4 regions of the Halomonas sp. KM007 genome follow, and region 4 is predicted to be linked to each of the others. Evidence: predicted binding sites of a transcription regulator. Region 4 holds the regulator's gene; each other region holds the start of a gene.
The links. The regulator sigma-54, encoded in region 4, starts transcription at its own class of promoters, with help from an activator protein. The targets are predictions, from matches to a motif close to TGGCACNNNNNTTGCTNT.

Region 1 (7,515 bases), 1.8 Mb from region 4:
CAGAAGGGATTGGGGGCTTTGATACCGGCAAAGTTCACCGATAGATCGACGCCGTTCACCACGCTGTCGCCGCTGTTTTTCTTGCCTGGAAAAAAGAGGGTGTTGAAAGGTGTGGTGTTCATGCGGCCTCCTGCTGGGCGGCGAGCGCTTGATGGATGGCGTGGGCGGCCAGCTTGCCGTGCTGCACGGCCTGCACGGTGAGGTCCTGGCCGGGTTTGACGCAGTCGCCGCCAGCGTAAACGTTGGCCAATGAGGTCTGGAACAGCTCATTGACGTGGATGCGCTCGCCATCCCGGGCCAGTTCGGAGGCGGTGGCATCGCGTAGGCTGTCGCCCTCGAAGCCCTGGCCGATGGCGGTGAAAACGGCATCCGCCGCGATCTCGAAGGTCTCGCCCGTGGTGGAGAGTCGGCCCTGCTGCTCTGCGGTGTTGGCAAAACGCATGCCTGCCACTCGACCTTGAGCATCCAGCAGAATTTCGTCCGGCTGGGCCCAAGTCACCATACGCACGCCGTTGGCCTTGGCAATCTCCTGTTCGTGGTCGGTGGCGGACATCGCCTCAGTGCCACGGCGATACACCAGAGTGACCTCTTTGGCTCCCAAACGCGCCATTTGCGTGGCCATGTCGATGGCGGTATTGCCTGCGCCAATCACAATGCAGCGCTTGGCAACGGCTAGGCTGCCCAGGTCATCGGTTTGGCGCAGGGCCTTGATGTAGTCCACGGCGGGCATCAGGCCCGGTGCATCTTCGCCGGTCAGCCCCAGCGTGCGGCTGGCTCCCAGCCCCAACCCCAGAAATACGCTGTCGTACTGCTGGCGCAGGGTATCGAGAGTGAGGTTGTCGCCCAAGCGTTGGCCGTACTGGAGGTCGATGCCGCCAATGTCCAGCAGGAACTCGACTTCCTTGCGGGCAAAATCGTCGGTCATCTTGTAGCGGGCAATGCCGTACTCGTTGAGCCCGCCAGGCTTTTGCTCGGCCTCGAAGATGGTGACCTGGTGGCCCAACATGGCAAGACGATGGGCGCAGGAGAGCCCCGCAGGCCCCGCGCCCACCACGGCAACATGGCGGCCAGTGCTGGCGGCCCGCTTGAAGGGGTGGCTATCGAACTGCATGTGGTCGGTAGCATGACGCTGGAGCAAACCGATCAGTACCGGCTGGCACTCGGCGTCGTGGTTACGCACGCAGCTGCGTTCGCAGAGGATTTCCGTGGGGCACACTCGGGCGCAGCTGCCGCCGAGGATATTGGCTTCCAGAATAGTTGCTGCTGCGCCATTAATGTTGTTGTCACTGATCTGGCGGATGAAGCTGGGAATGTCGATGTCCGACGGGCAGGCCTCGACGCAGGGCGCGTCATAGCAGTACAGGCAGCGCTGGCTTTCGATGATGGCCTGGCGCGGCGCCAGCGGCGGATGCAGGTCGCTGAAGTTGCTTGCCAGCGTCGCTGGGTCGTAGGTGCCGACCTCTTTTGCGCTGGGCAGATGATCAAGTGAATGGGTCACGGTCGTTTCTCCCTGGTCCTTCTGGATCGTTCTGTTCTGCGTGGGGCGAGGCTCAGCGAGTAACCGCCACGGGGGCATTCAGCTCGGCACGCTTGGCCAGCAGCTCGAACACACCGGGGTAGGCGGGGCGCTTCAGGTAGCGTCCTGCGCCGCGTTCGGCGTGCAGCTCGCCATCCCGCCAGGTCCATTTGCCCTGGCTGATGGTATGACGGGCAATGCCGCGCACCGTCTTGCCCTCGAAAATATTGAAATCGACGTTCTGGTGGTGGGTCCTGGCGGAAATCGTGCGGGTGCCGTTGGGGTCCCAGACCACGAGGTCGGCATCGGCACCCACCTGAATCGCCCCTTTGCGCGGGTAGAGGTTGAAGATTTTGGCGGTGTTGGTGGAGGTGACCGCCACGAACTCCTGGGGCGAGAGCTTGCCGGTATTCACCCCTTCGTCCCACAGCACGGCCAGGCGGTCTTCCACACCCGCAGTGCCGTTGGGGATCTTGGTGAAGTCATCTTTCCCGGCGGCCTTCTGCTCTTCGCAGAAACAGCAGTGGTCGGTAGCGGTGGTTTGCAGATTGCCAGATTGCAGGCCATGCCAGAGCGCTTCCTGGTGGCCTTTGGACCGGAAAGGCGGGCTCATCACATGGGCGGCAGCAGTGGCCCAGTCCGGGTGCTGGTAAACGCTGTCATCGATCACCAGGTGCCCCGCCAGGCACTCGCCGAACACCGGGTGGCCCTGCTGGCGGGCGTAGGCGATTTCATCCACCGCGTCTTTGGTGGAGACGTGCACCAGGTAGACCGGCGCACCCAGGGTGGAGGCAATGCGAATCGCGCGGCTGGCGGCTTCGCCTTCCACCTGCGGTGGGCGGGAAAGCGGGTGGGCTTCCGGCCCGGTGATGCCTTGGGCCAGCAGTTTTTGCTGCATGTGGTAGACCAGCTCGCCGTTTTCGGCATGCACGGTGGGCACCGCGCCCAGCTCCAGGCAGCGGGAAAAGCTCTCCACCAGAATGTCATCGGTGGCCATGATGGCGCCCTTGTAGGCCATGAAGTGCTTGAAGCTGTTGACCCCGTGGTCGCGTACCAGGGTGCCCATTTCCTCTTTAACGCTCTCATCCCACCAGGTGATCGCCACGTGGAAGGCGAAGTCAGTGGCGGCTTTTTCCGCCCAGCCCTGCCAAGTCTCGAAGGCTTCCAGCAGCGACTGGCCGGGGCTGGGGATCACGAAGTCGATAATCGTGGTGGTGCCGCCCGCCATGGCGGCGGCGGTGCCGGTGTAGAAGTCTTCGCTGGCCACCGCGCCCATGAAGGGCATCTGCATGTGGGTATGGGGGTCGATGCCGCCAGGCATCACCAGTTGGTTGCTGGCATCGACGATCTCGCAGCCTTCCGGCACGTCCAGGTCGGTGCCAATGGCGTGGATTTTGCCATCGACACACAGCACATCGGCGCGGTAAGTGTCGGCGTGGGTGACCACCGTGCCGCCCTTGATCAATAAGCTCATGGTTCGCTCCTGTCGTTGTGTTTAGCCAGCAGAATCATTCACCGTCGGTGAGGCGGGTGTAGGTCTCGGGGCGGCGGTCGCGGAAGAACTGCCAGTTGTTGCGCACTTCGCGCACCATGTCTAAATCGATCTCATGCACCAGCAGCTCGTCTTCCGTGGCGCTGGCCTGGGCTTCGATCTTGCCGCGTGGGTTGACGATGTAGCTGGAGCCGTAGAAGTCGCCGATATTCCAGGGCGCCTCGGTGCCAACCCGGTTGATAGCGGCGATGAAGCAGCCGTTGGCAGCCGCAGAGGCGGGTTGCTCAAGCTCCCAGAGGTATTGGGAAAGACCGGCCACCGTGGCCGAAGGGTTGAAAATCACGTCGGCGCCGTTGAGCGCCAATGCCCGCCAGCCTTCCGGGAAGTGGCGGTCATAGCAGATGTACACGCCGATCTTGCCGTAGGCGGTATCGAAAACCGGCCAGTTGGATTTGCCTGGTTTGAAGAAGAATTTCTCCCAAAAGCCAGCCACTTGGGGAATGTGTGTCTTGTGGTATTTGCCCAGGTAGCTGCCGTCGGCATCGAACACGGCGGCGGTGTTGTAGTAAACGCCGGTCTCGGTCTCTTCATAGATAGGGACGATGATCACCATGCGGTGCTCTGCCGCGAGCTTTTGCATCATCTGGCAGGAGGGGCCTTCCGGCACTCGCTCGGCGGCGGCGTACCATTTGCTATCCTGGCTGGGGCAAAAATAGGGCTGATTGAACACTTCCTGAAAGCACAGCACCTGCACGCCTTGCTCGGCGGCTTGCTGAATCATGGGCAGGTGCGCTTCGTTCATCGCGTCACGAATGACGCCGGGTTCCTGATCTGTGCTGGTATTCAGGGCCATCTGGATCAGGCCAATCTTCATTTTCTGCATGGACTACCCCTCTTTTGTCATAACGCGACGACCTCCGAATGGATGGGAGGCCAGCTATGGGTGGCTTTTCTGCCGGTATCGATGAGTGGCAGAAAAGATCGCTAGGCGTGTCATGACATCGACTCATGGTCGAAACTTATAATTGTTAGCAAAGCTGTCAAGATAGACAGCTTTTTGAACATAGCGCTGGTTGAAGACGTTTTGCAAGAAGTTTTTATGAAAAGCCTGGCTGTCTTTCAAGTAACTGTTTTTGCTGTTTTTTAAGTTTTTTATTGGCCGTTTTTATCAATTTGGTGAGGTGTTGCACTATTATGGCGTTTCATTTTTATTTTTTTAAATCAATGATTTGTGTTTTATTTTTTGGTTTTTATATTGGTGTTTTGCATTCTTATGGTGCGTTTTATGAATGTGTCGCTACCCTGTTTAGGAGGTTTTAATTCCCGTGACTATAACAACAATGATACAGAGGGCTTCGTCTTTATATATGTCTGTTTAGTCAGCTTTGTGTTCAATGAGTTAGCGGTGAGCGCGTGGTTTTGGGCACGCTTATTGCTGCGCAACCTGTTGAACCTTTGAAGATAAAAAGGCAATGGCGAGGCTGAGGAGACAACGATGACGGCAGCTAAATCTCGAATGATCGATCAGCAGGGGTTGGTCGAACTGGCAGTGGAAGACGATGTGCGTGAAAGCCCACGCTTCAACGACGATATTGCGCCTACCGAAGCAAAAGAGCGTACCTGGAGTAAATGGAACATTGCGGCGCTGTGGGTCGGTATGTCGATCTGCGTGCCTACCTACACCCTGGGCGGCGTGCTCACGGCCTACTTTGGGCTGAGCGTTGGCGAGGCGCTACTGGCCATTCTGCTGGCCAATGTGATCGTGCTGATTCCGCTAACGCTGAACGCTTTTCCCGGCACCAAATTCGGCATTCCCTTTCCGGTGGTGCTGCGCTCTTCGTTTGGCATCCTGGGTTCCAACGTGCCCTGCCTGGTCAGGGCGCTGGTGGGCTGCGGCTGGTTTGGCATTCAAACCATGTTTGGCGGGCTGGCCATTCACCTGCTGCTGTCGGCGCTGTTTCCCGCCTGGGCGGCGCTGGGGGGCGTCGGCGAGGTGATTGGCTTCTTCGTGTTTGGCGCCATGAACCTGTACGTGGTGATTCGCGGGGCCGAGTCGATCAAGTGGCTAGAAACCCTGGCGGCACCGCTGCTGTTGGCCGTGGGGATCGGACTGATGATGTGGGCGTGGCCGCACATGTCGATGACCGAACTGCTGGCCCAGCCGCCGTCGCGCCCGGAAGGGGCTTCGGTGTATGGCTATTTCTTTGCTGGCCTGACGGCCATGGTGGGCTTCTGGGCGACACTGTCACTGAACATTCCTGATTTCAGCCGCTTCGCCAAGAGCCAGAAGGACCAGATCGTCGGGCAGATCCTGGGCTTGCCGTTGACCATGTTCTTCTTTGCTGCCCTGGGCGTGGTATTGACTGCCGCCTCGGAAACTCTGGTAGGCCAAACCGTGGCCGACCCGGTGCGCCTGATCGGCTATATCGACAGCCCTTTCTGGGTCATCATGGCCATGCTGCTGATCATCGTGGCGACCATCTCGACCAACACCGCTTCCAATATCGTCTCACCCACCAATGACTTTCAGAACATTGCCCCCAAGCTGATCAATCAAACCCGTGGCGTGCTGATGACCGGCGCCGTGGGGGTGCTGCTGATGGGCTACGACCTGCTGCAAAAGGCGGGGGTGGTGAGCCAGGGCGTTTCACTGGAGCAGATGTACTCCAACTGGCTGCTGGGCTACTCCAGCCTGCTGGGCCCGATTGCAGGCATCATGGCGGTGGATTATTTCCTGATCAAACGCCAGCGCCTGGATGTGCCTAGCCTGTACATGGACCACCAGGCTTACCCCGCGGTCAATATCGCCGGATTCATTGCCTTCGGCATTCCGGTGAGCCTGACCCTGCTGTCGCTGCTGACCGGTACCATGAACTGGTTCTATGACTACGGCTGGTTCACGGGCTCGGCGTTGGGGGCGCTGGTGTACTACGTCGCCAGCCGTACGCTGGCGTCGTCTCCCCAGGCAGGCCCTGTGCCGCTGATGGCCAGCGAGGCGGCTCGCCAGCCTTGATGCGGTAGCGCATGGCGCAGTCAGCTGTCGGGCAGAGCCTGGCGGGCTGCGCCGCTGGGCTTTGTACGAAAATTGCCTATGCTCGCCCATACGGCGTTAAAAATCGGCTCAAAGTACTCATTTACACCTTGTAAACTCCGTCTTTTCGCCGATTTTTGCCTTGTCTGGACATCGCTCGCCGACTTTTCGTACAAAGCCTAGTTGGCTTCCTTCACCAGCCCCAGGAAGGCATCCACCACGCGGTTGGGGCGGCGGTCATGGCGGGTAATCAGCACGAACGGGATGCGATACGCGTAGTGCTGGGGCAGCAGGGCGCGCATCTTGCCTGCGCTGACCCACTGGGCAGCCACGTGTTCGGGTAGAAAGCCAATGAAGCGCCCGGTCAGGATCAGGAAGGCGCCGCCTTCTCGGTCTGACGCAGAGGCTCGACGATTGAGTGCTTCGTGGGCCTGGCGGGCCTTTTCCGGTAGCGGGTAGCGGGGCTGTATGGCAGGGTGCTGGGCAATGTCGCCTGCTTCGAGCCTCTCGTCGGCCTGTGGAAACAAGGGGTGCTCGGCCGAGCAGTACAGGTATGACGGCTCGTCGTAAAGCCAGCGCGTCTCCAGGCTGGTCGGCAGGTTCACGGCAGGCACCACCCCGACGTGCAGGTGCCCATCCATGACGCCCCGGATCACCGCGTCAGAGGGTTCCATATGAATATTCACGGTCACCGCATGGTTGGGTGCCGTCAGCGCCGCCAGGGCGTGGGTAACGTTCATGGCGGGTAGCGTCACCAGGTTATCGGTGATGCCGATATTCAGCTCGCCCTTGATGGTGTGATGCAGTGCATTGACATCGCTTTTGAAGGTTTCGAGGGCGGTCAGCAGGGTCAGGCCGGCCTGGTAAATCTCCTTGCCTTCTTCGGTCAGGCTGAACCCACCGCGACCTCGCTGGCAAAGCGAAAACCCCAGTCGGCTCTCCAGGTCGCTCATGTGCTGGCTGATGGCCGAGCGGCTGATGCCCAGCGCCGTTTCTGCAGCGGTGAAGCCACCGCACTCCACCACGGTCTTGAAAATACGCACCAGGCGTATTTCGTAATCACTCATTTGCCCCAGAGATGCCATGGCTGCCTCGTTGCCTTGCCTGCTATACCGATATGCCGTTTTTGATGCTCTATTGTGCTAAAAATTGATATACATCAAAAAAGCATCGCGTCACACTTTAACAATCCCACCCGTGTTCCGGGCTGGTGTATCTTCCTCTGTCTTTTTTTCACTCTATCAGGTGCGCCCACGGGATGCCTGACGTGTTCCGGCAGGTGCAGCGCACTCGTCAGGTGGCCACGTTCGAGTATTCGCTGCCATTGGGCTAGCAGTCGCACGATTTTCATGCCACCTTGAGCCCTTTGGTGAGCAGCACCCAACAACCGGACGAATTAGAAGGAGCGCTTTCCGTGACCCGTGAGGTAACAGACGCAAAACGCGCCGAAGTGGAGCTGCAAATTGCTGCCGCTGC
Region 2 (7,515 bases), 1.1 Mb from region 4:
GCAATGCGGTCGGCCCGAGACTGGTCGAAGCTGGCCCGCGCCTCTTCCACTTCGGTAATCGCAATCAGCCCGACCTCGAACTGCTCGCGAGCCTGCTCCAGCTGGCGGCCAATGGCGCGCTCTTGCGCCTGACGCGCTTCCAGCACCTCATGGGCACGCAGAATATCGAAGTAGGCGCTGACCACGTCGATGAGCAGCTGCTGTTCCGTCGCGGCCAAAAGGTAGACCTGCTGATCGATCTGGCGCTCGGCCTGATTGAGCTCCTGGCGCGTCACGGCATTGAACAGCGCCTGGGTCGCTTCCAACGACAGCGATGCGGTGTTGTAACGGTCATCGCTGACCCCCACCGCGGCCTGGCTTTCGTACTGCTGGTTGTGCACGACACTACCGGAGGCATTCACCTGAGGCAGCAAGCCGCCGCGCGCCACGTCCCGGCCCGCCTCTACGCCAGAAAATTCGGCGCGTGCCGAGGCAAGGGCAGCGTTGTTGTTCAACGCATCGCGGGTGATGGTGACCAGGTCGGCCGCTTGGGCAGGCAGAATGAAGGAGGAGGTCAGCACGGCCAGTAGCAAGGGGCGTAAAGGGGCATTGACTGCCCAGTGTGCTAGTCGCATGGGATTGCCTCTAGGTGTCAACGTTGGAAGATGCGCAGCGCCAGTCTGAAAGAGTGGGCATTATAGTTACATTCATGTATGTATGCTAGCCTTGAACTTGGCGAATTTGTGTGTACAAAGTGCCTGCCCAGCCCAGCACCTTTTACCTTAGTCCAATGCACCGTTGGCAGGGGGCTTTTTACATTCACGACGCCTGAATCGACGCGGGTCGATGCCCCACTTTTGCAACCGGGAGGCCAGCGTCGTCGGTTTGACGCCCAATAGCTCCGCCGCCCCACCCGCGCCAGAGATCTTGCCCTGTGTCGATGCCAACGCCTTCAGCACGTTGTCCCGCTGGTGCTGCTGTAGCGCCTGTTCGGTCATCGGTGTCTCGGCAAGAGGCTCGGCGCCCTTGTCACGCTCCGCCATGACCTGCCCCGGCACACTGGGCTCCGGCGGCAACAGGTCGTCGAAGCAGAGTCGGCGGTCCTGGGTCACGATCACCTGTCGTTCGATGACGTTTTCGAGCTCGCGGATATTGCCAGGCCATGGGTAGAGGGTCAGCAGCTCCAACTGGGCGGGGGGAATACGCACGCCCGGCTTGTTGAACTTCAAGCAGGCGCGGTGCAGAAAATGTCGCGCCAGCAAGGGCACGTCCTCGATGCGCTTGCGCAGCGGCACTGAATCGATGGGAAACACGTTGAGCCGGAAATAGAGATCCTCTCGGAAATGCCCGGCGTCGATCATCTCTTTCAAATCACGGTTGGTGGCCGCAATCACGCGCACGTCCACCTCGCGGGTGCGGTTGTCCCCCACTCGCTCGAACTGCTGATCCTGCAATACGCGCAGCAGCTTGCTCTGCAGCTCCAGCGGAATTTCTCCTACCTCGTCAAGAAACAGCGTGCCGCCGTGGGCCAGCTCGAAACGCCCCGGACGATCCTGCATCGCCCCGGTAAAGGCCCCTTTGACATGGCCAAAGAACTCGCTTTCGAACAGATCTCGCGGTATGGCGGCACAGTTGACCCGAATCAGCGGCCGGTCGCTGCGCCCACTCCCAGCATGAATGGCCCTGGCGATCAGCTCCTTGCCCGTGCCGGACTCACCGCTGATCAAGACGTTGGCCCCGGTCGGTGCCACCATGGCAATCTGCTGGATCAATTTGGCCACCGCCGGGCTGTTGCCCACGATATTGCGGTGATTGACCTCTGCCTTGATCTCCTCCTGGAGGTATTCGTTCTCCAGCTCCAGCCGCCGCTTCAGCGACTCGACCTCCTCCAGGGCATCGCGCAGCTGCTGCTCTGCCCGTTTGCGTTCGCGGATATCGCGAAACAGCACCACGGCCCCCACCAGCCGCCCCATCTCGAAAATGGGGGTGCTCGTATACTCGACGGGAATCGCCTCACCGTTCTTGTGCCAGAACACTTCATCGTCGACGTGGTGCACCTGGCCATCGCTGAACGAAGCATGAATGGGGCACTGCTGCACAGGGAAATGAGAGCCATCGGCATGGGTATGGTGAAACATCAAATGCGCATCGTGGCCCACCATGTCCTCGGTGCTCCAGCCCAGAATGCGCTCGGCCGCTGGATTGACGAAAGTGGTTCTGCCCTGCGCATCCAGCCCGTAGATGCCCTCTCCGGCGGCGCTGAGAATCAGCTGGTTCTGCCTTTCGATTCGCTCGAACACCTGCTCGACGCGCTGCCACCCTACATCCCCCTGGCGATGCTGACGCCCCAGCTCGGCGCGGGCGCGCCGCTGCTCGGCCTTCTGCCGGTCGATCAGGGTCAATAAGAGCCGCGGGGGGTCCGGCAAACGCTCACCGAAGACTTCTACCCGGCGTGGCTGACGCACGCTGTCCAGCACCACCAGGTCATCCGACCACGCCTGCCCGGTAGTCAATACCTCATCGGTAAAGCTGACCCACAGCGGCAAGGAGGCACTCAACCGATGGCTGAACGGCGACGCTCGCCAATCGCCCTCTTCCAGCATCAACAGTTGGCAGGCAGACGCATTGGCAGCCACCAGCTCATCGGCCAGCGGGTCGATCACCAGCATGGCCAGCGGGGCATGGCTGGCCATGAGCCTAAGCGACGGCTCGCTCATCAACGGCTCGGTCGTCATGGGGGGCATCTGCATCTCCTGGCGATGGCGGCGACATACCCACTACCCATACAAACAACGGGCCAATAACGATATTTCGTCATTTAAACAACGAAATATCGTTATTAACGAAAAATCGTCGTTTTCAAGCATGGCCTCCAAGATTCCACCAAACACCACAACTCATTGAATTTATGAATCTTTAAACAAAACGGACAGTTGTGGCACACAAGTCGCACTACCGAAACAGTGCCGCAACGCTCTGTTTCGCACCAAGACGGCGCAGCTAGAAGCCCATTTGCTCCTGAGAGGTGAACGCCCATGAAAGAGAACAATGACCACAGCAGTCTCGGCAACCCTTTCGATCACCGTCAATCGCTGATCCATGGCCGCCAGTGTGATTGCCACCAGTGCCACCCTGCCCGCCCCAGCGTACCTTCCCATCAGGCCACCCTGGCCGGTGGCGAAGCGCCACCCAGCAATGCCGAACAGATCATGGACCGGGTCGTGGAGAGCGCGCTGGTTCGCGGCATCTTTGGCCATAGCGACATGCACCGTCGGCAATTCATGAAGCTGGTGGGTGGCGGCACCGCGGCAGCGGCCCTGGCCACCCTGCTGCCCATGGAGTCGATCAAGGCGGCGGTCAAGGAGAGCCTGGGCCCGCTGGAGAAAACCGAGCTGGACATCGGCTTCATTCCGATCACCTGCGCCACGCCCATCATCATGGCCCACCCCATGGGGTTCTATGAGCGTTACGGCCTGAACGTCAATGTGATCAAGACCGCTGGCTGGGCGCTGATTCGCGATAACTCGCTGAACGATCGGTACGATGCCGCTCACATGCTCTCCCCCATGCCGCTGGCCATGAGCCTGGGGGCAGGCTCGACCCAGCGGGCCTTCGTGACGCCTGCCATCGAGAACGTCAATGGGCAAGCCATCGTGCTGCACAACGACCACCAGGACAAGCGTGACCCGCAGCAGTGGAAAGGCTTCACCTTCGGCGTGCCCTTCGAGTACTCCATGCACAACTTCCTGCTGCGCTACTACGTGGCCGAGCATGGCCTGGACCCGGATCAGGACATTCAGATTCGCGTCATTCCGCCCCCCGAGATGGTTGCCAACCTGCGCGCGGGCAACATCGATGGGTTTCTCTCCCCCGACCCGTTCAATCAGCGCGCCGTGTTCGAGCGCATCGGCTTCATTCATCTGCTCACCAAGGAGATCTGGGACGGCCACCCGTGCTGCGCCTTTGCCACCAGCGCTCGCTTTGCCCAGCAAAACCCCAACACCTACGGCGCGCTGCTGCGGGCGATCATCGATGCCACCCAATACTCTTCCGACCCGGCCAACCGTTCGGAAATCGCCGAGGCCATTGCCCCGACCAACTACCTGAACCAGCCGGTCACGGTGATCGAGCAGGTGCTGACAGGGCGCTTTGCCGATGGCCTGGGCAATGTTCAGAACGTGCCGGACCGGATCGACTTCGACCCCTTCCCCTGGCAATCCATGGCCGTCTGGATCCTGACCCAGATGAAGCGCTGGGGCTACATCGAGGGCAGCGTCGATTATCAGCAGATTGCCCGGGATGTCTTTTTGGCCAGCGAAGCACGCACGGTGATGAACGAGCTGGGCTACGACGCCCCCGAAGAGACCTCGCGCAACTACCAGATCATGGGCAAGACCTTCGACTACACCGACCCCGAAGGGTATCTGGCCAGCTTTGATATCCGCAGGAGCTAATTATGGACCGCACCACCACCGACTGGAACATCAGCCTGAACGTGCGCGCTGGCTTGTTAGCCTTCGTCCTGCTCGCCGTACTGCTGGGGCTTTGGGAAGGACTCGACCGCTCGCCGCTGATGGGCGGCACGGAAGAGCTGAGCGAATACGAGCTGCTGCTGGGCGGGGCCGATGAAACGGCCCGCGTTCCCCCGCCGTCGGCGATTTTCGAGCGGGCCTGGGAGCAGCTTTCCAATCCTTTCTATGATGCAGGCCCCAACGACAAGGGGATCGGCATCCAACTGGGTTACTCCCTTTACCGCGTGCTCAGCGGCTATCTCATGGCCGCCGTGGTGGCGATCCCCATCGGCTTTCTGATTGGCATGTCACCGCTGGCGTATAAAGCGCTCAACCCGTTCATTCAGGTCTTGCGGCCGATTTCTCCCTTGGCCTGGATGCCTCTGGCGCTGTTCATCATTCGGGATGCCGAAGCCTCGGCCATCTTCGTGATCTTTATCTGTTCCATTTGGCCGATGCTGCTCAATACCGCCTTTGGCGTGGCCGGCGTACGCAGCGACTGGGTGAACGTGGCACGCACCCATGAACTGTCGCCGCTAAAAACGGCCTTCAAGGTCATTCTGCCCGCCGCGGCCCCGACCATTCTGACCGGCATGCGGATCTCCATTGGCATCGCCTGGCTGGTTATCGTGGCTGCCGAGATGCTGGTGGGCGGCACCGGCATTGGCTACTACGTCTGGAACGAGTGGAACAACCTCGATTTAACCAGCGTGATCTTCTCCATCCTGATGATCGGCGTGGTGGGCATGCTGCTGGATATGTCGCTTGCCTATATTGCCCGCTTTGTCACTTACGCCGAATAAGGAGCCGACCATGAGTCATGCTTTTGTAGAGGTACAAAAAGCCGCCAAGCGCTTCCCCGGCGCCAGTAAAGAGGCGGAACCGCTGACGGTGTTCGAGAACATCAGTTTTCAGCTCGAGAAAGGCGAATTCGTGTGCATCATCGGCCACTCTGGCTGCGGTAAGTCCACCATCATGAACGCGCTGGCCGGGCTGGATCAGTTCTCGGAAGGTTCCATGGTCATGGAGAACAAAGAGATCAGCGGCCCTGGCCTTGAGCGCGGCGTGGTGTTCCAAAACTACAGTCTGCTGCCCTGGCTCACCGCGTTGGAAAATGTTCGTTTCGGCGTACGCGCCCGCTGGAAAGCGTGGAGCGACCGGGAAGTCACCGACCACAGTATGAAGTACCTGGAGATGGTCGGTTTGAAAGAGGTGGTGGACCGTAAGCCCTCCCAACTATCCGGTGGTATGCGCCAGCGGGTGAGCATCGCCCGGGCGTTTGCCACCAAGCCCAAACTGCTGCTATTGGATGAGCCGTTTGGCGCGCTGGATGCGCTGACCCGTGGGGTGATTCAAGACGAGCTGATCAAAATCTGGAGCCAGGATCAGCAAACCGTGTTCATGATCACCCACGATGTGGACGAAGCGATCTTACTGGCCGACCGCATCTTCCTGATGACTAACGGCCCCCAGGCGCGTATCGCCGAAGCAGTGGAGATTGACCTACCTAGGCCGCGCCAGCGGGCGAGCATCGTCAAACACCCGCACTTCTACAAAATTCGTAATTACCTGGTCGATTTCCTGGTGAACCGCTCCAGCGAGCTGCGCACCCAGGAGTTCGACGGCCAAGGCCTGCGCTATCCCACGCCGGTCAACCCGGTGCAACTCGAGGATGCCGAGGCCACCACTGATTCAACCCCGGCATCCCCTGCCACCGAACCACAAGAAAACCTAGTGAAGTTCACTCCCAAGGAGGTCCGTCATGGATAAGCTCGAAATGCGTCATACCCTGCTGGCTGCCAAGGCCCGTAAAAAAATGAGTTGGGACGACATTGCCAGCGCTGTGGGCATGTCACCGGTATGGGTTGCCTCTGCGTGTTACGGCATGAACAGCGCCAGCGCAGATGTCGCCCATAAGCTTTGCGACGTGCTAGAAGTAGAGAGCGATGTGGCCACCGCGCTCACGGCCTTCCCAACAAAGGCGTGGGATGAGGCGATCCCCCAAGACCCCTTCATCTACCGGCTCTACGAAGTGGTCGGCGTGTACGGCGAAACGCTGAAAGACGTGGTGCAGGAGAAGTTTGGCGACGGCATCATGAGCGCCATCGACTTCACCATGGAGATGGAAAAGATCGAAGACCCCAAGGGCGACCGCGTGCTGCTCACCCTGAACGGCAAGTTCCTGCCTTATAAATCCTGGTAAGCCAGCGACAGAGCACCGCCCCCTGACAGGGTGGCGGTGCCCAACCTACCGCCAAATCGCGTATCATGTGGCCCTCTGCTGACTTTCGCCGCTCAAAAAGGGTCATGATCCATGTATAAACTCGCTTTTTTTGTTCCTGTCGACCATGTAGAGAGCGTCAAGCGCGCCGTGTTCGACGCGGGTGCGGGGCGTATCGGTGATTATGAGCACGTCTGTTTCCAGACCCGCGGCACCGGCCAGTTTCGGCCGATGGAGGGCGCCGAACCGCATATCGGTCAGGTAGGCACCCTGGAGCGGGTGGAAGAGTTCAAGGTGGAGCTGGTCTGTGACGACGCGCACATCCAGGCGGCCATTGCCGCCCTCAAGCTGGCCCACCCCTACGAGGAAGTGGCCTACGACGTGTGGCAGGTGGCCAACCTGTAGGCGCCGCCTCCGCTGCCCCATCAGGCACTGCCGAAGTAGCGCTCGCGGTCTTCGGGTGTGATCTTGCTGATGTGCAGCGGAAATTCCGCCTGCTGGCGATCTTCGAAGTAGTGCCGCAGGGTCCGCTCGATGGTGGGGAAGGCCAGCGCGTCCCAGGGGATTTCGTGCTCTTCGAAAAGCGCCACCTCCAGGCTTTCTGGCCCGGCACTGAAGCCACCCACCAGGTCGGCGCGAAAAATCATGTAGACTTGATTGATGTGCGGCAGGTCGATCAAGGTGTACAGGTCTCCCAGCGCGACTTCGGCGAAGGCCTCTTCCCAGGTCTCCCGGGATGCGGCCTGCTGCGTGGTTTCGGCGTTTTCCATATAGCCTGCCGGCAGCGTCCAGTACCCTTTGCGC
Region 3 (7,515 bases), 1.8 Mb from region 4:
GCCATGGGTCGAGGGCGTTATCAGGTGTTCAGTAGCGGCATGACCATGGGAGCCAGCCATGACGTGTAGCGTGATCGGGCGGTATATCGCGTTGATGGGCTTGCTGCTGCTGGCCATGGGCACGGCCAGTGCCCAGACAGGCCCGACGCTTGCGCGTATTCAGCAGGATCACACCATTCTGATTGGGCACCGAGAACACGAGGAGCCGTTCTCCTACGTGGTGGAAGGGCGGCCCATCGGCTACTCCATCGATATTTGCCAAGCAGTGGTCGACAGCATCAGCGCTCGGCTGGGTGGGCCTGCGCTGGCAGTCACCTTCGTGCCGGTGACGCCCGCCAACCGCTTCATCCTGCTGAGCAAGGGCGATATCGACCTTGAGTGTGGTGTGACGACCAATACCGCAGAGCGGCGTCGGCAGGCAGCATTTTCCTACCCCCATTACTTCAGTACTACCCGCTATGTGTCGCTGGCGAAGAATGCGCTGGATCGCATCGAAGACCTGACAGGGCGCAGCGTCGTATCGACCACAGGGACGCTCAATATCGAGCAGCTCAATGCCATGAACCGGGAGCAAAGCCTCAATATCTCGGTCATGCTAAGTCGCTCCCACGACGAAGCGTTCACCATGGTAGCTGCCGAGCAGGCGTCTGCGTTCGTGATGGACGATATCTTGCTGGCGGGCCTGGTGGCGTCCGATGCCTCTCCCGAGCGCTTTCATATCTCGTCGGAAGCGCTGAGTGACCCCGAACCGTATGGCCTGATGTTGCGCCGTGACGACCCCGAATTTTTAGCCTGGGTCAATGAAGCGTTACGCGCGCTCTATCAGAGTGGCGACATGCTGGCGCTTTATGAGAAGTGGTTCTTGTCTCCCATTCCGCCCGACCAGCAGGTGGTGGGGCTACCCATGAGCCCTCAGCTGGAGGCCGTTCTGGCACACCCGGAAGCATTCGCTGAGTAAGGAGTGAGTCATGTCACGAAGATACAGGCGCTGGTGGGTGGGGTTGATGGCCTCCTTGGGCGCCAGTGCGTTGGCGTTCGCTGCCGAGATCGACACCTTGAAACGCCTCAGGGAAACCGGCACGCTGCGAGTTGGCTATGGCGATACGGCGCCTTTTTCCTATGCGGATGATCAGGGCCGCGTGGTGGGGTATTCCATCGAGCTGTGTCAGCGGGTGGCGGAGCATTTACAGCAGCAACTGGCACTTCCCCACCTGGAGATCGAATACGTCTTCCGTACCCCGGGTAACCGGGTTCAATTATTGAACAGCGGTGTGATCGATATCGAATGCAATGCCAGTACGAATACGGCAGAGCGCCGCCGTAGTGCGGATTTTTCGCTGAGCCACTTTTTCGTCTCCGTGCGCTATGTTGCGCTGGCCAAACATGGGTTTGCCACGTTGCAGGATCTGGCGGGGCGCAGCGTCAGTGTGGCGCGGGGAACGGTGAACGTGGGGCAGATCAATCTGGCCAACCGCGAGCAGCGTTTGAACCTGTCGGTAGTGCCGATGGAAACGCTTCAGGAGGCTTTTGACCTGGTCACCCATGAGCGGGTGGCGGCGTTTGCCATGGATGACATTCTGCTGAGCACGATGATGGCAGAAACCGGCAACCCTGCGGCCTATCGCCTGTCGGAAGAGGCGATAACGGCGGAGGAGCCGCTGGGACTGCTGATGCGCCGAGGCGATGACGCTTTTGTCGAGCAGGTGAACCAGGCGCTGCGCCAGATCTATCAAAGCGATGAGATGCTGGCGCTTTACGAGCGGTGGTTCCTGCAGCCATTGCCCGGCAAGGAACTTGCTCTGAACGTGCCGCTGAGCGAAACGCTGAAAAACCACTTTGCCAATCCCCAGGCCTTCCCTCAGATCACCCCTCAGGCTGTTTTACAGGACTAGGCGCGGGCTTTTTTAGCCGTGGCAGTACTGGGGGCTTTCTCGCGTCGTTCGGCCAGGTGCTCTACCTTGCGCTGCTTTTCGTACAGGAAGCGCAGCACTTCCTGGCGGTAGCGGTTGTAGCGGGGGTCGTCGGCCAGCGCGATACGGTTGCGGGGGCGCGGCAGGTCGATGTCGAGAATTTCGCCAATGCGCGCCGAGGGGCCGTTGGTCAGCATCACGATACGATCAGACAGCAGCACGGCCTCATCCACATCGTGGGTGATCATGATGACGGTATTCCCCAGCTCGTCCTGAATGCGCATCACCTCTTCTTGCAGGTGGGCGCGTGTCAGCGCATCCAGGGCGCCAAACGGCTCATCCAGCAGCAGTACCTTGGGCTCCATGGCCAGAGCGCGGGCGATCCCTACCCGCTGCTTCATGCCGCCGGAAATCTCCGACGGGCGTTTGTCGAGGGCATGGGACATACCGACCATGTCCAGATTCTTGAGGATCCAGGCGTGGCGTTCGGCCTTGGTCTTGCGGCGGGCAAAGGTCTTGTTCACCGCCAGCGCCACGTTTTCGTACACCGTGAGCCAAGGCAGTAACGAGTGGTTTTGGAAGACCACGCTGCGGTCGGGGCCTGGCGCATTGACCTCCTTGCCATCCAGGATGACCGCGCCAGAGGTCGAGGAGGTGAGCCCGGCGATGATGTTGAGCAGGGTCGACTTGCCGCAGCCCGAATGGCCAATGATCGAGATGTACTCACCTTTGGCGACGCCCAGGTCGATCTCCTTGAGCACGTTGGTAGTGGCACCTTTGGTGGCAAAGGTCATGTCCACCTGCTCGACGCTTAAATAGTGTGAAGCCATGATCCAATCTCCTGGGTTAGCTTTGGGTGGTGCCACGGGTCACGCACTGGCCGATGAAGGCCACGATGCGGTCAAGAATGAAGCCCACGATGCCCACATAGATGAGTGCCAGCACGATGTCGCTGAGCATGGAGGCATTCCAGGCGTCCCAGATGAAAAAGCCGATGCCCACGCCGCCAATCAGCATCTCGGCGGCCACGATGGCCAGCCAGGAAAGCCCTACTCCAATGCGCAGGCCCGAGAAGATATAGGGTGCGGCGGCGGGCAGCATGATACGGGTGAAATACTCCATGCCGTTGAGGCGAATCACGCGGGCCACGTTGCGGTAATCCTCGGGGATATTACGCACCCCCACCGAGGTGTTGATGATGATGGGCCAGATGGCGGTGATGAAAATCACGAAAATGGCCGAAGGAGTGCTGTCCTGAAACCCGGCCAGTGAAATCGGCAGCCAGGCCAGCGGAGGCACGGTGCGCAGCACCTGAAACACGGGGTCGAGGCCACGCAGGGCCCAGGTCGATTGGCCCACCAGCACGCCCAGGCTGATACCTACCACCACCGCCAGCAGGTAGCCATAGGCCACGCGTTCCAGGCTGGCCAGAATCTGCCAGCCCATGCCCTTGTCGTTGCCGCCGTAGTCGTAGAAGGGATGAATGATCAGCTCCCAGGTATCGTTGAGCACCTGCGAGGGCGGCGGCAGCGCCGCGCCAGGATGGGAGCACAGCGCTTCCCACAGGCCGATCAGAATGGCCAGCACGACCACCGGCGGCAGCACGTTCTTGACCAGGGTATCGCGCAGGCGTAGCAGCACAGGGTGCACGCCTGGCATGGGGGTAGATAGCGTATTCGCTCTTGATGAAGTCGTCATGAGGTTCTCCCAGGCTGCCTGGCTCAGGCCAGCGCCTTGATCTCCAGGCTATCGAGGTAGGCTTGCGGGTTTTCCGGATCGAAGACCTTGCCGTCGAACAGCGTTTCGACGCCGCGAGAGGTGGAGTCCGGAATGTCTGCCGAGGCCACGCCGAGGGCGTGAGCGGCTTCTCGCCACAGGTCTTCGCGGTTGACCTGCTCGATCAGGGCCGCGCTGTCGAAGTCCTGCGGCAAGTAGCCCCAGCGCTTGTTCTCGGTCAGGAACCACAGGTCGTGGCTCTTGAAGGGGTAGGAGGCGTGCTTGTCCCAGTAGCGCATCATGTGCGGATGGTTTTCCACGACGCGCCCGGTGCCGTAATCGAAGTTGCCCTGAATACGGTCGATGAGGTCGGCATAAGGCGCATGAATCCAGCGGCGGCGTGAGCAGATCTGGGCCATCTCCTCGTGGTTTGCCGGGTCTTCGCACCATATTTGCGCTTCCATGATGGCCATCAGCAGCGCTTTGGTGGCGTTGGGGTGGGCTTCGACGTAGTCGCTGCGCATGGCGAAGGCTTTTTCCGGGTGGTCGTTCCACAGCTCGCCGGTGGTATTGGCGGTGTAGCCGATGCCCTGGTTGATCAACTGCTGGTTCCAGGGCTCGCATACGCAGAAGGTGTCCATACTGCCCACCCGCATGTTGGCCACCATCTGGGCCGGCGGGATGGTAATGGTGGAGATGTCGCGGTTGGGGTCGATGCCCCCGGCGGCCATCCAGTAGCGAATCCACATGTCGTGGGTGCCGCCGGGGAAGGTCATGGCAGCGCTGACTTCGCTGCCTCCACTGCGCTTTTCCGCCAGGGCCTGGGCAAACTCACGGGTATCCAGCGCGACCTTGAGGTCGGCGTACTCATCGCCCACCGAGATGCACTGCCCGTTGAGATTGAGGCGCGCCAGAATGCTCATCGGCACGGGAATGTTGTTGGGGGTCATGGCACCGCTGGCGATCAGGTAAGGCATGGGCGTCAGGATGTGTGCGCCATCGATCCCGTTACGCTGGGAACCCAGCACCAGGTTGTCTCGGGTGGTCCCCCAGGAAGACTGCTTGAGAACTTCCACATCGGTCATGCCGTGCTTGGCAAAAAATCCTTTTTCATCGGCCACGAACAGCGGCGCTGCATCCGTCAGCGCAATGAAGCCGAGTTTGGCCGACGTGGTTTCCAAAGCGCCGTTGGCAAAAGCCCAGCTCATGGGCAGGCTGCTGAGCACGGCAGAGCCTCCCACCACGGCGGCGGAGCTTTTGAGAAAGTGGCGACGTTCCGGTGAGTGGGACGAAGTGATTTTTTTGCGCATGACACGGTTCCTGCCCTTTGGAGACAAAAACGGCGCCTGCAATCAGCCCCGTTGAGGAGCTGTTGCAGACGCCGTTGTCTGTTGATCATCTTTTTTTATCGCCGGGCCCACGTTGGCCCAGTTTGCTATCCCCTTGTCTTGTGCAGCTAACATGCCAAATGGCTTAGTCGTTTTTGCGAAATATCAGCTTTTCAAAAGGTTAGTCATAAGAGTCGAAGAGACGTCTTGTTCTCGAAGGAGGCAGGGATGATGCGGTGCAGCGTAGAAATGGTGCAGTTTTGGCGAAGTTGCACGAAAAAGAAGCAGGATTGTTAGCAAGTTATCAATAACGTCAAACAATGTGAACCCTATTGTCAAGATGGTAACTTCCCAACAGAATGTGATTAACGCATTGAGGCTCGGTAACGGGCATCACATTCAAGGAAAGGGATTTCTCGACTGGGCTGGCAAACGTTGGTTGGTCAGCGAGGGGGTAACATGAACAAGCTATTGGCAAACATCTCGGTAAAAACAGGTCTGACCGTTGTACTGGCCATCTTTGGTGTATTGATCATGGTAGTTGCTTTTATCGCTCATTTATCAGGCGAAAGGGGCGCGCGCTCGCTAGTAGTACTGGATACCATTTCGATGGATCAGATGTTGCCGCTTGCACGTGTTCAACGTTCGGTGGGGTTTTCTCAGTTGGCTTACATGAACGCTGTCGTAGCGGCTAAGGATGGGCAGCGTCAGCAAGCTCAGTCCTATCTGGCGGAGGCCGACGGCTTCTTGCAATCAGCCCAGCGCTACTTTGCCGAGTTCGAGGCTTCGTCCCCCCGTGACATCAATGGCGAATTGGCCGATGCCGTCATTACCGACTTTCATGCGGTCATGCAGCAAGGGCTTGTGCCGCTCGCTGCTGCGGTCACCTCTGGTAATGACGTACAGTTGATGAGTATACGGCAAACCCTTAGTTCTCTTAACCAGGAGTTAATCTCATCGAGCATGGCGTTCAATGACTTCCTCAAGGATTACGGTGATCAATTGCTGGCCAACTATGAACGCGACGTGCAAATGTTCGCTTACATCGATATCGCCGTGATCATCGTTGCGCTTTTGACCATCGTGCTGGTGCGTATGGCCATGGTGAGGTCTATCGTCAAGCCGCTGGACGAGGCCGTGGTGCATTTCGAGCGCATTGCCGAAAATAATCTGTCAACTCGCGTGGACCTGCGCGGCAGCAATGAAATTGGCAAGCTGTTCAGCGCCATGCAGCGCATGCAGAGTGGTCTGGCGGCCACGGTAGCGACCGTGCGCGACAGCAGTGGCTCGATCTACATCGGCGCACGAGAAATTGCCGGGGGCAACGCGGATTTATCGTCCCGCACCGAGCAGCAGGCGGCCTCCTTGCAGGAAACCGCCGCCAGCATGGAGCAGTTGACCCAAACCGTGAAGCAGAACGCCGATAACGCACGTCAGGCCAGCACGCTGGCCAATGATGCTTCGGGTAAGGCGGTAGAGGGCGGCGACGTGGTCGATCAGGTCATCTCGACCATGCACGGGATTTCTTCGAGCTCCCAGCAGGTGGCCGATATCATCAACGTGATCGACTCGATTGCCTTCCAGACCAATATCCTGGCGCTCAATGCCTCGGTCGAGGCTGCCCGGGCAGGCGAGCAGGGGCGCGGTTTCGCGGTCGTCGCCAGCGAAGTACGCAACCTGGCCAGCCGCAGTGCCGAGGCGGCCAAGGAGATCAAGCGATTGATCGATGCTTCCACGGCGCAGGTCAATGAAGGCTCTCAACTGGTAGAAAAAGCCGGTGCCACCATGCGGGAAGTCGTCGGGTCGGTACGCCGAGTCACCGATATCATGGACGAAATATCGGCAGCCTCCCAGGAGCAGAGCGCGGGCATCGAGCAGGTCAATCAGGCCGTCGCTCAGATGGATGAGGTCATCCAGCAGAACGCAGCGCTGGTGCAAGAAGCTTCTGCGGCGGCCAGCTCGCTGGAGGAGCAGGCCGAGCGGTTGGAGGGCGTGGTGGCGGCATTCCGTCTGGAGCAGGGTAGCGAGCGTCGTCAGCCCGCGCTGACTACCCCGCAGCCCCGCGGCGAGCTGCTGCGCCCCCAGCTTACGGGTAAGCCGAAGTCCAACGCGGCCGCCAGTGCCGAGCAGGAGTGGGAAGCGTTTTGATAGGCTGACGTTATCTCTATGAGCCACAGAGCCCCGCCACCGTAAACCGGTGGCGGGGCTCTGTGTTTGGCACCTGCATGGTTAAGCAGCAAGCCGACTTTTCAGACAGAGCCTAGTTGAGCGCGCTGGCCACTTCCTCGATTTGCAGGGCCAGGCTATGCAGGCCGCCGCCAGAGAGGTACCAAAGCGCAGGGGTGAGCATCACCAGCTGGGCGTCCGTGCCCGCTTCCGTCCATTGCTGGCGAAGCTGCTCGGCGTCTGCGGGCTCGTTGCCAATGGCCGCACTGCGGTCGATCACCAGCACGATCTCAGGGTCGATCTCGGCAATGGCGTCAGCGGAAAGCGGCGTAAAGGTGCGTTCGCCACGTACTTCGGGGGTCACGCTCTCGGGCATCTCCAGGGCAGCAATGCCC
Region 4 (7,515 bases):
GACTACTCTCGCGGTGCGGCCGGTTTCTGGGTCGAGAATGGCGAGGTACAGTACCCCATCGAAGAGTTCACCATTGCCAGCAATCTCAACACCATGTTCGCTGGCCTGATGGGGATTGGCGATGATACCGATACGCGTGGCAGCATTCATACCGGCAGCTGGCTGGTGGATGCCATGACGGTGGCGGGCAGCTAACGAGGGTTACTGATCCTCGTCGAAACGTGCGTCGAACAGGGCCTGAATGGCATCCAGGGCCTGGTCGGCGTCTTCACCTTCTGCGGTGATGGTGAGTGACGTGCCGCAGGGGGCCGCCAGCATCAGCAGCGACATGATGTTGGCCGCATCGGCCTTTTGCTGCTGTTTGTACACGTGGATGCGGGCTGAAAACTGCTGGCCGCACTTGACCAGTTTGGTGGCGGCGCGGGCATGAAGGCCGCGTTGGTTGGTCAGCGTTAAGGTTCTTTCAGGCACTCTGATTCCTTTTTGCCGAGTGATATCAGGGCGACTTCGTGTCGCTGGGAGGGGTGGAAGAAGCGGCATCGACGGTAGCGGGTAATTCGCTCAGCGTGTACTGCAAGCCCAATTCCCGGTGTCTGAGCTGAATAGCGCCAGTGCGCTTGACCAGCGATTGCGCCAGTTGCTCGACCATGTAGACAGAGCGATGCTGTCCGCCGGTACAGCCAATGGCCACGGTCATATAGCTGCGCTGACTGCTTTGGTAAGCAGGTAGCCATTTCTCCAGCCAGGCATGAATATCGTCACGCATGTCATCGACGATGGGGTAGCCTCTCAAGAAGGCCTTGATATTGGCGTCGCGTCCGGTGAACTGCCGCAAGCTGGGGTCCCAGTAGGGGTTGGGCAGGCAGCGCACGTCGAACACGATATCGGCATCCATGGGTACGCCCCGTTTGTAGCCGAAAGATTCGAACGTCAGGGTCAACTGGTCACGCCGCTGATGAGCAACCTGATCGGTGATGCGGCGGCGTAGGTCGTGTACCGAAAGACGCGACGTGTCGATCAGCAGGTCAGCCAGGTCCCGAATCTCGAGCAGGGTTTCTTCTTCTTTGTTGATGGCCTCTTCCAGGGTCATGTCGCTATCCCGGGTCAGCGGGTGGCGCCGACGGGTGGCCGAGTAGCGCTCCAGCAGAATGCGCGCGTCCGTGGTCAGGTAGATGACCTGAAAACGGATCTGACGCTGGCGTAGTTCTTCCAGCAGAGCAGGCAACTGTTCCAGTGCAGTAGGCAAGTTGCGCGCATCGATGCTGACGGCCAAATGAGTACGTCCGCCCTGTTGACGCAGTTCATCGACCAGCGAGCCCAGCAGCATGGCAGGCAGGTTGTCGATGGCGTAATAGCCAAGATCTTCCAGCGCCTGTAGGGCGATGGACTTACCGGACCCTGAACGGCCGCTAATGATCACCAGCTGCATAGCGCATCTCTCTTGGCTTGAGAAGGAATAGAGGGTTACCGTCGGCCTTGCTGCCCGGCAAAGGCTGCGCTAGGCAGCCTGCTCGCGAATCTTGTCGGTCAACAGCGTCAGCAGTTCACGCTGGCTGCTGACATTGCGCAATTGCTGGCGTGTGGCTGCGTCGTTCATGATCGTGGCGACCTGACCCAATAGCGCCAAATGCGTATCATCGGCTTCTTCGGGTACCAGCAGCACGAACACCAGATCGACGGGGTCACCATCGATGGCATCGAAGTCGACGGGTTCGGCCAGCTTGAGAAACCCAGCAATCGGCGTGCTGCAGTGAGGACTGCGTGCGTGGGGAATGGCCACGCCATTGCCGATGCCGGTACTGCCCAGCCGTTCACGGCCAATCAATCGACTGAAGACTTCCTGGCTATCCAGGCTGGGCGTGTTTTGAGCGATAAAGGTGCTGAAAAACTCCAGCACCCTTTTTTTGCTGCCCCCGGGCACGTCGTACAGCACGCGCTCCGGGGGGAGAATGGTTTCCAACATCATCGGGTTAACGCACGCCAGCGCCTTGGGCGCGGGCTTGTGCTTTTTCCTTGTGTTTTACGAGCTGACGGTCGATTTTGTCCGCCAGGGCGTCAATGGCTGCGTACATGTCGTTGTCCAGCGCTTCGGCATGAAGGTCGGCTCCTGCTGCGTGCAGGGTGCAGGCGGCTTGCTGGCGCTCCTTTTCAACAGATAAGGTGACCTGGACGGTCGTGATGTTGTCGTAGTGACGTTCAACGCGTTCCAGCTTTTCGTTTACGTAGTCACGCAAGGCGTCAGTCAGTTCAACGTGATGACCAGTGATGTTTACTTGCATTGACGTGCTCCTTATCCATCGGACTGTACTTCGATTGTAACCCTTTTTGGGCCATTGCAAAGCCCTCGTCGAGAGTTTGTTGGGCGAGAGCGTTTAACTAGCGTAAACGACGGCGCTCACTCGACGAAGGTATACCCATCGACTCACGGTACTTGGCCACGGTGCGGCGGGCCACGGTGATGCCGCCCGCTTCCAGCAGGGTGACCAGACGGCTGTCGGAGAGTGGCTTGCCCGGAGGCTCGTCCTGAATCAGTTTCTTGATGCGTGCTCGAATGGCCGTGCTGGAATGGCTGTCGCCACCTTCCTGGCCGCTGACTTGGCTGGAGAAGAAGTACTTGAGCTCGAACACCCCGCGCGGGGTATGAATGTATTTCTGGGTAGTGACCCGCGAGATGGTCGACTCATGCATCTCCACCGCTTCGGCGATATCGGCCAGAATCAGCGGTTTCATGGCCTCTTCACCCTGCTCGAGGAAGCCTATCTGGCGGGCAATGATCTCGCGCCCCACGCGCAGCAGCGTGTCGTTGCGGCTCGACAGGCTCTTGATCAGCCAGCGAGCCTCCTGGAGGTGCTCTTTCAAAAACTGGTTGTCCTGGCTCTTGTCGGCGCGCTTGATCAGGCTGGCGTAGTCGGGCTGGATACGTAGCCGAGGCAGCGCTTCCGGGTTGAGTTCCAGATGCCAGCCCTCGTGATCGTGACGTACCACCAGGTCCGGCGTCACATAGCTGTCGTCGGTGACGCCGTAGGCGCTTCCGGGGCGAGGGTCAAGGCTGCGGATTAAACGAATGACATCGTCCAGCTGCTCGTCATCGAGGCTCAGGCGTCGTTTCAGCAGGCGCATGTCGTCCTTGCCCAGCGCTTCGAGAAACTGGCGTACCAGACGCTTGGCGGGCATCAACAGCGGAGTGTCTTCGGGTAGCGCGGCCAGCTGCAGCATCAGGCACTCGCGCAGGTCACGGGCGAACACGCCAGTAGGCTCGAACTGCTGCAGGCGCAGCAAGGTGTTTTCGACCTCGCGTTGGCTCAGGCCATCGTGGCCCTGCGCCTTGAGCCCCTCGCGGATGTCGTTGAGCGGCTGGGTCAGATAGCCGTTGGCATCCAGCGCATCGATGAGGCTCTCGGCAATGGCTTGCTCACGCGCAGAGAAGTCGGTCATGGCCAGTTGCCAGAGCAAGTGCCCGTGAAGGCTCTGCCCGGCCGCCTGGCGCTCGAAGTCCGGGCCTTCGCTACTGCCGCCCGCGCTGCCCATGTCCTGGTAGGTGTCGGACCAGTCGCTGTCCACGGAGAGCTCGTTGGGAATGCTGTCTGCCCACTCGGCTTCCTGAGGCTCGCTGACCGCCTGTTCGCCAAACTCATCCTCCTGTTCGAGCATGGGGTTGGCATCCAGCGCCTGCTGAATTTCTTGACGAAGGTCCAGCGTCGATAGCTGAAGCAGCGCAATGGCCTGCTGCAGCTGAGGTGTCATGGTCAGCTGTGTGCCGATGCGCAGTTGAAGAGAAGCTTTCATGACCATCTGAGAACCACTCGTTAATCAGAAAGCTCCACCCTAGAGCGACTCTCCGTTTGGTGCAAGTGCAATAAGCATGCCACTAAATAAAATGTCTTCGTGGGCCATTATTTAAAGGCGGAAGTCGGCGCCCAGGTAGACGTCGCGCACCTTCTGGTTATTGAGAATTTCCTGGGGGTTTCCACTGGCTATGATGTGTCCGTCGCCAACAATATAGGCAATATCGCAGATATCCAGGGTTTCACGCACGTTGTGGTCGGTAATCAGCACGCCAATATGGCGCTTCTTGAGCGCGCGTATGATCGACTTGATATCGCCCACGGAAATGGGGTCGACGCCAGCAAAAGGTTCGTCCAGTAGAATGAAGGCGGGCTCGGTGGCCAGCGAGCGGGCAATTTCCACCCGTCGCCGCTCGCCGCCCGACAGGCTCATGCCCAGGTTGTCGCGAATATGGGTGATGTGGAAGTCTTCCAGCAGGGATTCGAGCTTCGCTTCTCGGCTATTGCGGTCCAGCTCCCGGCGCGTTTCCAGAATGGCCATGATGTTGTCGGCCACCGACAGCTTGCGAAAGATCGATGCTTCCTGGGGCAGGTAGCCGATACCCGCCAGCGCGCGTTCATGCATGGGCGCCCGGGTCAGGTCGAGATCGTCGATGCCCACCTTGCCAGCATCGGATTTCACCAGGCCGACGATCATGTAGAACGAGGTGGTCTTGCCCGCGCCGTTAGGGCCCAGCAGGCCCACCACGCTGCCCTGGGCAATTTCCAGATTGATATCCTTGACCACGCGGCGGCGTTTGTAGCTCTTGGCCAGATGCTGTGCATGGAGTGTCTTGACCGCTGCGGTGTCGGGGGTCATCGCTGTCACGGGGCGTCCTCTCGCTATTGTTCGGGCTGCAGGGTCATGCGGATGCGCTGTGGCGAACTGCCGCTGACATCAGAGCGCGCTTGCACCACCCCGCGGTCGATGAAGTATTCGAGCCGTCCCCCCTGGAAACGATCCCCTTGCTGGGTCAGTTCGGCTTGGTCGATGAGCTCGACGCGGCGTTCGGACACGTGGTAGACGATGCGGCGCGCCCAGCCTTCCATGGGCGTCGTCTGGTCTTCCAGTTGATTGCGCAGGTAGGCACGCTCGCCCGTGGCGACGGCCCGGGAGAGTTCGCCGGCCTGGTTGCGGTGAATTTCGACACGCTCTCCCCGCAGCTGCATTTCACCCTGACGAATATCGACATTGCCAGAGTAAACCGCCGTGCCCGCGCGCTGGTCCAAGTCCAGGCGGTCGGCCTCTACTTCGATAGGGGCTTGTTGTTGAGCAGTAGCAGGCAGCGCGCCTACGACTACCATGGGAACGGCAAGGGCGAGCAGTGCCGTACGAAGCAGGGCGTTCATGGCGACTCCTGAGAAGAGTGGGGGGCGGGCGGATGCACGCCGCGCACGTTATTGATCAAGCTGACACGACTATCGTCCAGCCAGACATCCATACGGGATGCCTCGATACGTTGGGGCGGCTGCTGCAGCACTACGGGGGTATCGCTCCAGGCATGACGTGCCAGGCCATCATAATGCAGCAGGTCGGTATCCAGCTGCCAGCCTTCGTCTGGTGCCAATAGCCGTGCCGATCCGGCCAGCGTCAGCGCCTGGGTGTCCGTGTTCAGGGTACCGGTATCGGCAACCGCCAACCACTCACGCTGTTCACTATCGAACAGCGTGGCGCGCGGTGACGTGACGTTGGTCATCGCCGCTTGCGGGGTATGTACCAGTCGCGGCGCGACCAGCGACTGTTGCAGAGTGCCATCTTCACCAAACAGAGTGATCTCGGCATTCTCCAGCACGTGTCCGGGCTCCTGAGCCTGAGCCTCAGGATCTACCTCGCGCTGCTGGGGCGCGCGGGGGTCCAGCCAAACCAGCAGTCCCCCCAGGGTGATGACCAGCCCCGTCAGCCAGACGCGCTTTTTCACCCTGATGCCCATTCAGGTGGAGCCGTGTAGGTAAGTGTCGAGCACGGCGTCCCAGTGCCCCTGGCTGGTCAGCAGCGTGTCGCAAATTTCGCGAACGGCGCCATGTCCGCCCAGACGGTCGGTAATCCAGTCGGCGTGGGTATGCATGTAGTCCGGTGCGTTGGGGACGGTGATGCCGATGCCCGAGCGTTTGATCGGCGCCAGGTCCGGGAGGTCATCGCCGCAGAAGGCGACCTGCTCCAGGGTGATACCGAGCCGCTGGCAGAGCCCACGCAGGGTGGCGAGCTTGTCTTCACAGCCTTGATGAACATGGCTGATGCCCAGCGCTGCGGCGCGCTGGCTCACCATGGGCGAGTCACGGCCGGTAATCAGCGCGACATGGATGCCGACGCGCTTGAGCAGCTTCAAGCCGTGGCCATCCTGGGTATGAAAGGCCTTGATTTCGACGCCGTCGGCCTGGAAGTAAAGGCGACCATCGGTCAGTACGCCGTCTACGTCCAGGGCCAGCAGTTTTACACGGCGTATACGATCTAAAAGTGCGTCAGGTAGGGCCATAGAGCCTCCGTATCATCCATCATTGGATCATGGGTTAGATAACGCCGCTTGCCAGCAGGTCATGCATGTGCAGCGCGCCAATCGGGCGCTGCTGTTCATCGACCACGGCCAGCGCCGTGATACGACTATCTTCCATTATACGCACGGCTTCGGCTGCCAGGACGTCGGGGCCGATGCGTTTGCCGGGCCGCGTCATGACGTCGTCTACCTTGACGTCACGCAGGTCGTGAAACTGGTCCAGCGTGCGGCGCAGGTCGCCGTCGGTATAGACCCCGGCCAGCCGACCCTCATTGTCGATGACACAGGTAAAGCCGAGCCCCTGGCGCGTAATTTCCAGCAGAGCATCGCGCAGCGGGCTGCCCAGCGCCACCCGAGGCAGCCGCGCGCCGTCGTGCATCAGGTCGCGTACCCTTAGCAGCAGGCGTTTGCCCAGGCTGCCGCCGGGGTGTGACAGGGCGAAGTCTTCGGCTGTGAAGCCACGTGCTTCCAGCAGTGCGACGGCCAGCGCGTCACCCAGCGCAAGCGCTGCCGTCGTCGAGCTGGTGGGGGCCAGATCCAGTGGGCAGGCTTCTCGCTCGACGCCGCTGTCCAGGTGGGCCTCGGCATGGCGTGCCAGGGTGGAGTCCGGGCGCCCCGTCATGCTGATCAAGGGGGTTCCCAGGCGTTTGAGCAGCGGTAGCAGGGCGGTGACTTCGGCGGTTTCACCTGAGTTCGACAGGGCCAGCACCACATCGCCCCGGGTAATCATGCCGAGGTCGCCGTGGCTGGCTTCACCGGGGTGAACGAAGAACGCGGGCGTGCCGGTACTGGCCAGGGTGGCTGCCAGCTTGCCGGCGATATGGCCGGATTTGCCCATGCCGGTCACCACCACACGACCCTTGCAAGCCAGGATCAGCTGGCAGGCGCGGTCGAAGCTCTCGTCCAGCTTGGCTTGCAGGCCGCCAATCGCGGCTTGCTCTATCTGCAGTGTCCGCAGTGCGCTTTCACGCAGTGAGCTGGGTGGGGTGGGGGGCTGGGGCATGGTCGGTCTCGTTCTCGTCATCACGGTTGATAGCCTTCAAGAATAACATCTTGCGGCGGCTTTTAGCCAAACCACTGGCAGGCCGTGGCCAGCAGGCAAGGTGCGCGTGGCTGTTCCTGTGGGTAGCGTTAGGATACGATGTTCGATAATATTTCGAAAACACTGTTTTTTAAACCGCCGGGGTGGGCCTGAAAGG

Region 1: a site for sigma-54 is predicted at 4,430-4,447, ahead of RVM27_RS10980 (NCS1 family nucleobase:cation symporter-1). Genes of this name have one in related genera too.
Region 2: a site for sigma-54 is predicted at 2,916-2,933, ahead of RVM27_RS14165 (CmpA/NrtA family ABC transporter substrate-binding protein). Genes of this name have one in related genera too.
Region 3: a site for sigma-54 is predicted at 5,076-5,093, ahead of RVM27_RS10945 (CmpA/NrtA family ABC transporter substrate-binding protein). Genes of this name have one in related genera too.

The regions. Positions count from the first base shown of each region.
Region 1 covers NZ_CP136131.1:2,327,562-2,335,076, forward strand. The annotation lists gene preA (NAD-dependent dihydropyrimidine dehydrogenase subunit PreA) at 1-122, opposite strand, end outside; gene RVM27_RS10965 (NAD(P)-dependent oxidoreductase) at 119-1,498, opposite strand; gene hydA (dihydropyrimidinase) at 1,551-2,990, opposite strand; gene RVM27_RS10975 (nitrilase-related carbon-nitrogen hydrolase) at 3,025-3,891, opposite strand; gene RVM27_RS10980 (NCS1 family nucleobase:cation symporter-1) at 4,504-6,021, shown strand; gene RVM27_RS10985 (LysR family transcriptional regulator) at 6,219-7,124, opposite strand; gene RVM27_RS10990 (putative bifunctional diguanylate cyclase/phosphodiesterase) at 7,454-7,515, shown strand, end outside.
Region 2 covers NZ_CP136131.1:2,987,113-2,994,627, reverse strand. The annotation lists gene RVM27_RS14175 (TolC family protein) at 1-614, opposite strand, end outside; gene RVM27_RS14170 (sigma 54-interacting transcriptional regulator) at 762-2,723, opposite strand; gene RVM27_RS14165 (CmpA/NrtA family ABC transporter substrate-binding protein) at 3,015-4,433, shown strand; gene ntrB (ABC transporter permease) at 4,436-5,293, shown strand; gene RVM27_RS14155 (ABC transporter ATP-binding protein) at 5,304-6,260, shown strand; gene cynS (cyanase) at 6,253-6,693, shown strand; gene RVM27_RS14145 (YqfO family protein) at 6,805-7,116, shown strand; gene RVM27_RS14140 (NUDIX hydrolase) at 7,137-7,515, opposite strand, start outside.
Region 3 covers NZ_CP136131.1:2,318,084-2,325,598, forward strand. The annotation lists gene RVM27_RS10920 (GGDEF domain-containing protein) at 1-69, shown strand, start outside; gene RVM27_RS10925 (amino acid ABC transporter substrate-binding protein) at 59-958, shown strand; gene RVM27_RS10930 (amino acid ABC transporter substrate-binding protein) at 969-1,892, shown strand; gene RVM27_RS10935 (ABC transporter ATP-binding protein) at 1,889-2,740, opposite strand; gene ntrB (nitrate ABC transporter permease) at 2,757-3,608, opposite strand; gene RVM27_RS10945 (CmpA/NrtA family ABC transporter substrate-binding protein) at 3,632-4,936, opposite strand; gene RVM27_RS10950 (methyl-accepting chemotaxis protein) at 5,414-7,102, shown strand; gene RVM27_RS10955 (substrate-binding domain-containing protein) at 7,215-7,515, opposite strand, start outside.
Region 4 covers NZ_CP136131.1:468,064-475,578, reverse strand. The annotation lists gene pmbA (metalloprotease PmbA/TldD family protein) at 1-195, shown strand, start outside; gene RVM27_RS02325 (HPr family phosphocarrier protein) at 202-471, opposite strand; gene rapZ (RapZ family nucleotide-binding protein) at 497-1,429, opposite strand; gene ptsN (PTS sugar transporter subunit IIA) at 1,499-1,966, opposite strand; gene hpf (ribosome hibernation-promoting factor, HPF/YfiA family) at 1,971-2,279, opposite strand; gene RVM27_RS02305 (RNA polymerase factor sigma-54) at 2,377-3,792, opposite strand; gene lptB (LPS export ABC transporter ATP-binding protein) at 3,898-4,644, opposite strand; gene lptA (lipopolysaccharide transport periplasmic protein LptA) at 4,668-5,174, opposite strand; gene lptC (LPS export ABC transporter periplasmic protein LptC) at 5,171-5,755, opposite strand; gene RVM27_RS02285 (KdsC family phosphatase) at 5,756-6,298, opposite strand; gene RVM27_RS02280 (KpsF/GutQ family sugar-phosphate isomerase) at 6,333-7,319, opposite strand.